Regions from separate parts of the Staphylococcus sp. SUC_1.2 genome, predicted to be linked through region 2. Evidence: riboswitches for the same ligand, from Rfam matches in the RefSeq annotation. Region 2 holds a riboswitch; the other holds the start of a gene.
The links. A riboswitch is a leader RNA that binds a small molecule or an ion and turns the genes downstream of it on or off. The one in region 2 is predicted to bind lysine.
Positions count from the first base shown of each region.

Region 1 (4,712 bases), on a different contig from region 2:
CAATTGTTTTTTGAAATTAGTGATGTTTTACTTCATTCATTGAGACATCTTGGCTTAAATCAACTTCTTCAAGAGGTATTTTTTTAGTTTTATATCTTAATTTATGATAAATAAAGAATACTAAAAATACTGGAATACCCATATACGTAATAATAAATCGATTAAGATCAAAGTGCCCTGTTTTAATGAAATCCACATCTTGTCCAACAATCACAATCACACACAATATACCTGCAAATATTGGACCGAATGGGAACCATTTCGCTTTATATTTCAATTCTGATTTACGATGATGTTGAACATTAAATGCTCGTCTAAAGCGATAATGACTTACTGCAATACCTACCCAAGCAATAAAGCCTGTCATACCACTGGCAGCTACAATGTATTCATAAGCATTTCCGCTTAATTTTTGTACTAAGAAAATAACGACTACAAGTACACCAGTAGCAATCAATGATAAATATGGCACGCCGTGTTTATTCGTTTTACCAAACGAAGCGAATGCTAATTTATCTTTACTCATTGAATATAACATACGTGTTGATGCATACATCCCTGAATTACCAGCTGATAATACTGAAGTTAAAATAACTGCATTCATAAATGAAGCAGCGAATGCTAAGCCTGCATTTTTAAAGACAAGGGTAAATGGAGATGTTGCAACATCGTTATCTCCACCCATTAAAGCATTACTATTATAAGGAATTAACATACCAATAACAAAGATGGCTAAGATGTAAAATAATAATATTCTCCAAAAAACTTGTTTAATTGCTTTTGGGACAGCACGTTCTGGATTCTCAGATTCTCCAGCAGTAATACCTATTAATTCAGTACCTTGGAATGAGAAACCAGCAACTAAGAATACACCTAGGATTGAAAGTAAACTACCGCCAAGATTTCCACCTAGGATTGGCCCATCACCTTTAGTAAATGTCTCAAATCCTACAAAATGTCCACCCATAATTCCTAATATAGTTAAAATACCAATAATTATAAAAATAATTACTGTAATCACTTTTATAAGTGCAAACCAATATTCACTTTCACCATATACTCTTACAGATAAAGAGTTTAATGCGAAAATAATAACTATAAAGATACAACTCCATACCCATGCTGGTATCCCTGCCATAGGTGTCCAATACTGTATGACTTGCGCTGCAATAGTTACATCTGCCGCTACAGTAATTACCCAGTTAAACCAATAGTTCCAACCTAATGCGAATCCTAATGATGGATCTACAAATCGTGTTGCATAGGTACTAAATGAACCTGAAACAGGTAAATACGTAGCCATTTCTCCTAAAGAAGTCATTAAAAAGAATACCATAGCTCCAATAATTGCATATGCAATAAGCGCACCTAATGCACCAGCATCGTGAATAGCACCACCTGATGTCATAAATAGGCCTGTACCGATACAGCCTCCCATTGCAATCATAGAGATATGACGATCTTTTAACCCTCTCTTCATACCGCTATCTTGATTTTCAACTTTACTCATATAAGCTCCCTTTCTTAATGTAGAGGTTAGCTAAGTATTTATTTGTTATGTGAAGATAATTAACATATTTAATTTTTATAAATGATATGTAAATCAAATTACAAATTAAAAAATAGGTACATACCGTTAAGATATGCACCCATTACTTAATCTATATCGGTAGCACATCACAAACTGTGACAGTACAGTTTCTATTCGATAACTGTCCCAACAAATCATAAGTATGGTTATCATTTGTTTCGGCATCTTTACCTTTCATACTTTCAACATACGTTCCATATCAACTTCTGAAGTATTACTTTTTAAAGATGCAACCTCTAACTCATTTTTATTTAACTACTTTGTAATATACATTAAGGATATTATTTTATCAAGACTATCTACGTTTTTTTAGACGAATTTCATCTACTAAGTTCCAGATAAATTCATCTCTTTCTATTGTTTCTTGATCTTGTGAGCCATACTTACGAACATTTACTTCGTTGTTTTCAACTTCTTTATCTCCTACTACAATTTGATAAGGAATTTTTTGCATTTGTGCCTCTCGAATTTTATAGCCCATTTTTTCGTTACGATCATCAATTTCTACACGAACACCTTGAGATTTTAATTCATCTTGTAAATTTCTCGCATAGTCGTAATGTAAATCTACATTTACTGGAATAATCTCAACTTGTTTTGGAGCTAACCATGTTGGGAAAGCACCTTTAGTTTCTTCAGTTAAGAAAGCTACAAAACGTTCCATAGTTGAAACTACGCCACGATGAATAACAACAGGTCGGTGATTTTCACCATCACTACCAATATAAGAAAGATCAAATCGTTCAGGTAGTAAGAAATCAAGTTGTGCAGTTGAAAGGGTTTCTTCTTTACCCATTGCAGTTTTAACTTGAACATCTAATTTAGGACCATAGAATGCTGCTTCTCCAATAGCTTCAACATATGGTAAGCCCATTTCATCTACTGCTTCTTTAAGCATAGACTCAGCTTTATTCCACATGTCATCATCGTCCATATATTTTTCTTTATCTTCAGGATCTCTGTAACTTAATCTGAATGTGTAATCTTCAAAACCAAAGTCTTCATAAACATCTTGTATCATATGAACAACGCGTTTGAATTCATCTTTAATTTGGTCAGGACGTACAAAGATATGAGAATCATTTAAAGTCATACCTCTTACACGTTGTAAGCCTGATACTGCACCACTTGCTTCATATCTATGCATAGTACCTAATTCAGCAATACGAATTGGTAATTCACGATAAGAATGTGGTTTATTATTATAAACCATCATATGATGTGGACAGTTCATTGGACGTAATACCATTTCTTCAGTTTCATCTAATTTCATTGGTGGGAACATATCATCTCTATAGTGATCCCAATGACCTGAAGTTTTATAAAGTTCAACGTTAGCTAGAACTGGAGTATATACATGATCATATCCCATGCTTACTTCCTTATCTACAATATAACGTTCAATTTCACGGCGAATTGTTGCACCATTTGGTAACCATAGTGGAAGACCAGCACCAACAAGTTGATTATTTGTAAATAATTCTAAATCTTTACCAATACGACGATGATCACGTTCACGACGTTCCTCTAACATGTCTAAATGTGCTTTTAAATCTTTTTTATCAAAGAAAGCAGTACCATATATACGTTGTAACATTTTATTGTCGCTATCCCCACGCCAATATGCACCTGCAGTAGAAAGCAGTTTAAATTCTTTAATTTTTGAAGTTGATGGCACATGAACACCACGGCATAAATCTGTAAATTCACCTTGAGTATATAATGTTACATTCTCATCTTCAGGAATTGCATCTATTAATTCTAATTTATATGGATCATCTTTAAAGAAATCTTTTGCTTCTTCACGAGAAACCACTTTACGTTCAATTTTATAATTTTCGTTAACAATTTGTTTCATTGTTTTTTCGATTTTTTCAAAGTCATCTGATGATACTTTTTCATCCATGTCAAAGTCGTAGTAAAAACCGCCTTCAATCACTGGACCAACACCGAATTTAACATCTCCATAAATTCGTTTTAATGCTTGAGCCATTAAATGAGCAGTTGAATGACGTAATACCTCTAGAGCTTCATCACTACCAGGTGTAACAATTTCAATTGCCCCATCTTCTTCAAGTGGACGAGTTAAATCAACGAGTTGATTATTAAATTTTCCTGCTACTGCTTTTTTTCGAAGTCCAGGACTAATTGATTGTGCAATATCTTCTGTAGTAGTTCCTTTGTCAAATGATTTTGAATTGCCATCTGGAAACTTAATATTAATTTGTTCCATATCGAAACCCTCCATAAATTTTATTCTATGATCGCTGAAGAAAATAAAAAAACTCCTCCCTATAAAAGGGACGAGTTCGTCGCGGTACCACCCTAGTTATCTAGATGTATTCTAGATATCTCTTCATAAGATAACGGTCTTGAGCCGGATACTGATTACCAGCATCTAAATATGAAGGAGTAATAATTTAATATATCAACCAAATTCTCATCAATTGTTGGCTTGCTGTATGATAGAGATTAAATTATCATATCTTCATTTATTTCAACGATTTAGATTTATCTTTATTATACATCACACATTGTAAATTTCAATTATTTCGTAAATTTTTTCCATCTAAATAAAATTCATTTGCTAAACTTTTGATACGTTCGATAATTCGAGCAGCTTTCGTTATTTCTGCCCCTTTGTTTGATATAGATAAATGATGTTCTAATTCTTCCAAATTTAGATTTGAACTAAAGAATGTTGGTAATTCATGAACCATACGATAATGTAATAAGGGACCTATCACCTCATCCCTTACCCACGTTGTGACATCCTCAGCTCCGATATCATCTAACATTAATATATTTGCTTCTCGTATACGCTCTAACTTTTCATTATAACTTCCATCTTTAAAACCACCTTTGAGTATACGAATGTATTCAGGTAAATATACTATTGTAGATGGCACATGTTTTGACTTAAGCTGGTTTGCGATAGCTCCTAAAATAAAAGATTTGCCTGTTCCAAAAGGGCCATGTATATAAAGACCCTTAACGCGTTCACCGTTAACTAACTTTTTACAAATATCGTTAACTTCCATAGCTATTTCAAGTCGACTTCTATCGTTGGTATAGATATCTTTAACTTTTGCATTTAACGTATCTCGTTGCATGTGATGAG
Region 1 is NZ_JANJPM010000001.1:172,364-177,075, forward strand. It holds gene NR218_RS00910 (amino acid permease) at 17-1,510, opposite strand; lysine riboswitch at 1,663-1,838, opposite strand; gene thrS (threonine--tRNA ligase) at 1,887-3,824, opposite strand; gene dnaI (primosomal protein DnaI) at 4,135-4,712, opposite strand, start outside.
Region 1: another riboswitch for lysine. It lies ahead of NR218_RS00910 (amino acid permease); the one in region 2 lies ahead of NR218_RS02785 (amino acid permease).

Region 2 (4,712 bases):
TTTAATCCATGTTATACAGCGAGCTAATGTATGATGAGAGATTAGCTAATAAATTAAATTATTACTCCTTCATCATTAGGTGTTGGTAATCAATGCCCGGCTCAAGACCGTTATCTTAAGTAGAGATATTTAGCTATTGCTAAATAACTAGGGTGGTACCACGACGAACTCGTCCCTTTTTTTAGGGGGCGAGTTTTTTATTTCAACGAAATTAGAATTTAATTGAAATTAGAATTTAATTATGGAGGTTTTCTAATGGATCAAATAAATGTTCAATTCCCAGATGGAAATTCGAAAGCGTTCGATAAAGGCATTACAACTGAAGAAATTGCACAATCAATTAGCCCTGGATTAAGAAAAAAAGCGGTTGCTGGTAAATTTAAAAATCAAATGGTCGATTTAACTAGACCGTTAGAAGAAGACGGTTCAATTGAAATTGTGACTCCAGGTAGTGATGAAGCGCTTGAAGTTTTACGTCATTCTACTGCCCATTTAATGGCCCAAGCTTTAAAACGTTTATATGGGGATGTTAAGTTTGGAGTTGGCCCTGTTATAGACGGTGGATTCTATTATGATTTTGATATGGATGAAAAGGTTTCGTCAGATGACTTTGAAAAAATTGAAAAAACGATGAAACAAATTGTTGATGAAAATCATAAAATTGAACGTAAAGTTGTATCAAGAGAAGAAGCTAAATCATTCTTCAAAGATGATCCTTATAAATTGGAATTAATAGACGCTATACCTGAAGATGAAAGTGTTACTTTGTATTCGCAAGGTGAATTTACTGATTTATGTCGTGGTGTACACGTTCCTTCAACTTCAAAAATCAAAGAATTTAAATTACTTTCAACTGCCGGTGCATATTGGCGTGGTGACAGCAATAACAAAATGTTACAGCGTATTTATGGTACAGCATTCTTTGATAAAAAAGATTTGAAAGCACATTTAGAGATGCTTGAAGAGCGTCGTGAGCGTGATCACCGTCGAATTGGTAAAGATTTAGAGCTATTCACTAATAATCAATTAGTAGGTGCAGGTCTTCCATTATGGTTGCCTAATGGTGCTACAATTCGTAGAGAAATTGAACGTTATATAGTTGATAAAGAGGTAAGTATGGGTTATGACCACGTATATACTCCAGTGTTAGCAAATGTTGAGTTATACAAAACTTCTGGACACTGGGATCATTATAGAGATGATATGTTCCCACCAATGAAATTAGATGAAACAGAAGAAATGGTATTACGACCTATGAATTGTCCACATCATATGATGGTCTATAATAATCGTCCTCATTCTTATCGTGAACTACCTATCCGTATTGCAGAATTAGGAACTATGCACAGATATGAAGCTAGTGGTGCTGTATCAGGATTACAACGTGTACGTGGAATGACATTAAACGATTCACACATATTTGTTAGACCTGATCAAATTAAAGATGAATTTAAACGTGTTGTTAACATGATTCAAGAAGTATATAGTGACTTTGGCTTTGAAGATTACACATTCAGATTAAGTTACAGAGATCCAGAAGATAAAGAGAAGTATATGGATGATGATGAAATGTGGAACAAAGCTGAAACTATGTTAAAAGAAGCAGTCGATGAAATGGGATTACCATATGTTGAAGCAATTGGTGAAGCGGCATTCTATGGTCCAAAACTAGATGTTCAAGTTAAGACTGCTATGGGTAAAGAAGAAACTTTATCAACTGCTCAAATTGATTTCTTATTGCCAGAACGTTTTGAACTAACATACATCGGTAGCGATGGTGAAAATCATCGTCCAGTAGTTATTCATCGTGGCGTAGTTTCAACTATGGAACGATTTGTAGCGTTCTTAACTGAAGAAACTAAGGGTGCATTCCCAACTTGGTTAGCACCTAAACAAGTTGAAATAATACCTGTTAATGTTGACTTACATTATGACTATGCTAGAAATTTACAAGATGAATTAAAATCACAAGGTGTACGTGTAGAAATTGATGACCGTAATGAAAAAATGGGGTACAAAATTCGTGAAGCACAAATGCAAAAAATACCTTATCAAATAGTTGTTGGTGATAAAGAAGTTGAAAACAATCAAGTCAATGTACGTAAATACGGCTCTCAAGATCAAGAAACAGTTGAAAAAGATGAATTTATTTGGAATTTAGTAGATGAAATTCGTTTGAAAAAACATAGATAGTATTGATAAAAATGATAGCTTAATGTATATTACTATATAGTTAATTAAAAAAAGAGTTAGAGGTTGCGTCTTTAATTAGTAACACTTCAGAAGTTATTAAGGAACGTATGTTGAAAGTGTGGAAGGTAAAGATGCCGAAATGAATGATACCCTTAATTATCATTTGTTGGGACAGTTATCGAATAGAAACTGTACTGTCACAATTTGTGATGTGCTACCGACATAGATTAAGCAGATGGTTGCATATCTAAAGGTATGCAACCATTTTTTTATGCTTTAAAGAATTATAAACTATTTGGAAGTATAATTTGAATGCGTTCATAATCATCGCATAACACAACAAAACTATTTTAGTTAGCCTCTACTGTAAGAAAGGGAGCTTCTATGAAAAAAGTCGAAAATCAAGATGATGGAATCAAAAGAGGACTGAAGGACCGCCATATTTCTATGATAGCAATGGGTGGTTGTATCGGTACCGGATTATTTATGACCTCTGGGGGAGCAATACACGATGCAGGGGCATTAGGTGCTTTAATTGCATATGCGATTATTGGAGCTATGGTATTCTTCCTCATGACATCTTTAGGTGAAATGGCAACGTATTTACCAGTGCCTGGTTCATTTAGTACTTACGCAACACGTTTTGTAGATCCATCTTTAGGATTTGCGCTAGGTTGGAACTATTGGTTTAACTGGGTTATTACAGTTGCAGCAGATGTAACCATTGCTGCACAAGTCATTCAATATTGGACACCTATGGCTGGTATTCCAGCATGGGTTTGGAGTTGTATATTCTTAGTTATTATATTCGCACTAAACTCTTTATCTGTTAGAGTTTATGGTGAAAGTGAATATTGGTTCGCTTTAATCAAAGTTGTAACAGTCATTATCTTTATCATTATTGGTCTTTTAACGATACTAGGTATTATGGGTGGAGAATTTGTAGGTTTCGAGACATTTACGAAAGGTGACGGACCAATTCTAGGTGGTAACTTAGGTGGAAGTTTATTATCAATTCTAGGCGTCTTCCTAGTTGCTGGATTCTCATTCCAAGGTACAGAGTTAATTGGTATTACAGCTGGAGAATCTGAAAATCCAGAACGCGCTGTACCTAAAGCTATTAAACAAGTATTCTGGAGAATATTATTATTCTACATATTAGCAATATTTGTTATAGGTATGTTAATCCCTTACGATAGTAATGCATTGATGGGTGGCGATGATAATATTGCTACTTCTCCATTTACACTCGTGTTTAAAAATGCTGGGTTAGCTTTTGCGGCATCATTTATGAATGCAGTTATTTTAACATCAGTTTTATCAGCAGGTAATTCAGGTATGTATGCATCAACACGAATGTTATATTCTATGAGTAAAGATAAATTAGCTTTCCATTCATTTGGTAAAACGAATAAATATGGTGTGCCATACTTATCTTTATTTGCGACAGCGATTTTAGTTGTTATTATTTTCTTAGTGCAAAAACTAAGTGGTGACGCATATGAATATATTGTTGCTGCAAGTGGTATGACAGGCTTTATCGCATGGGTAGGTATTGCAATTAGTCACTACAGATTTAGAAGAGCTTTCGAAAAACAACATCATAGTAAAAGGGAGTTGAAGTATAAAGCTAAATGGTTCCCATTCGGTCCTATATTCGCAGGCTTGCTCTGTGTGATTGTCATAATCGGGCAAGATGTTGATTTTATTAAAACAGGTCATTTCGATTTAAATCGCTTCATTATCACATATATGGGAATCCCAGTTTTCTTAGTATTCTTTATTTATCATAAATTGAGATATAAAACGAAGATAATTCCATTAGATAAAGTAGATTTAAGACAAGATGTTTCAATGGATGAAGTAAAACATCACTAATATTAAAATAATTGTTGACTTATATGATATACACTGATATGATAATTAACGTTGAATACGAAACGTACCAAGTAGAAACACCCGTTTCTCACCTGTAGCGACGCATCAAGCAGTTGGCAGGTTAATCATGTCACACATTATATGTGTATGAGAGAAGAGCGGGCATTCTATGCTCGCTCTTTTTGCTTGGAAAATTTCGTAAAATTTTGGGAGGTGTCAACCATAGCAAAAGATCAAACGCAAGTTAACGAAAAGATTCGCGCTAAAGAATTACGTTTAATTGGCCAAAATGGTGACCAAATTGGTGTTAAATCAAAACGAGAAGCAATAGAAATGGCTGAACATGTTGAATTAGATTTAGTAGTTGTAGCACCAAATGCTAAACCACCTGTTGCAAGAATTATGGATTATGGTAAATACAAATTCGAACAGCAGAAAAAAGAAAAAGAAATGAAAAAGAAACAAAAAGTTATCAATGTTAAAGAAATACGCCTAAGTCCAACTATTGAGGAACATGATTTCCAAACTAAGTTGAAAAATGGTCGTAAATTCTTATCTAAAGGCGATAAATGTAAAGTTTCTATTCGTTTCAGAGGTCGTGCAATCACTCATAAGGAAATTGGTCAGCGCGTATTAGAAAA
Region 2 is NZ_JANJPM010000005.1:5,426-10,137, reverse strand. It holds gene thrS (threonine--tRNA ligase) at 256-2,193, shown strand; lysine riboswitch at 2,243-2,418, shown strand; gene NR218_RS02785 (amino acid permease) at 2,578-4,071, shown strand; ribosomal protein L20 leader region at 4,135-4,262, shown strand; gene infC (translation initiation factor IF-3) at 4,285-4,712, shown strand, end outside.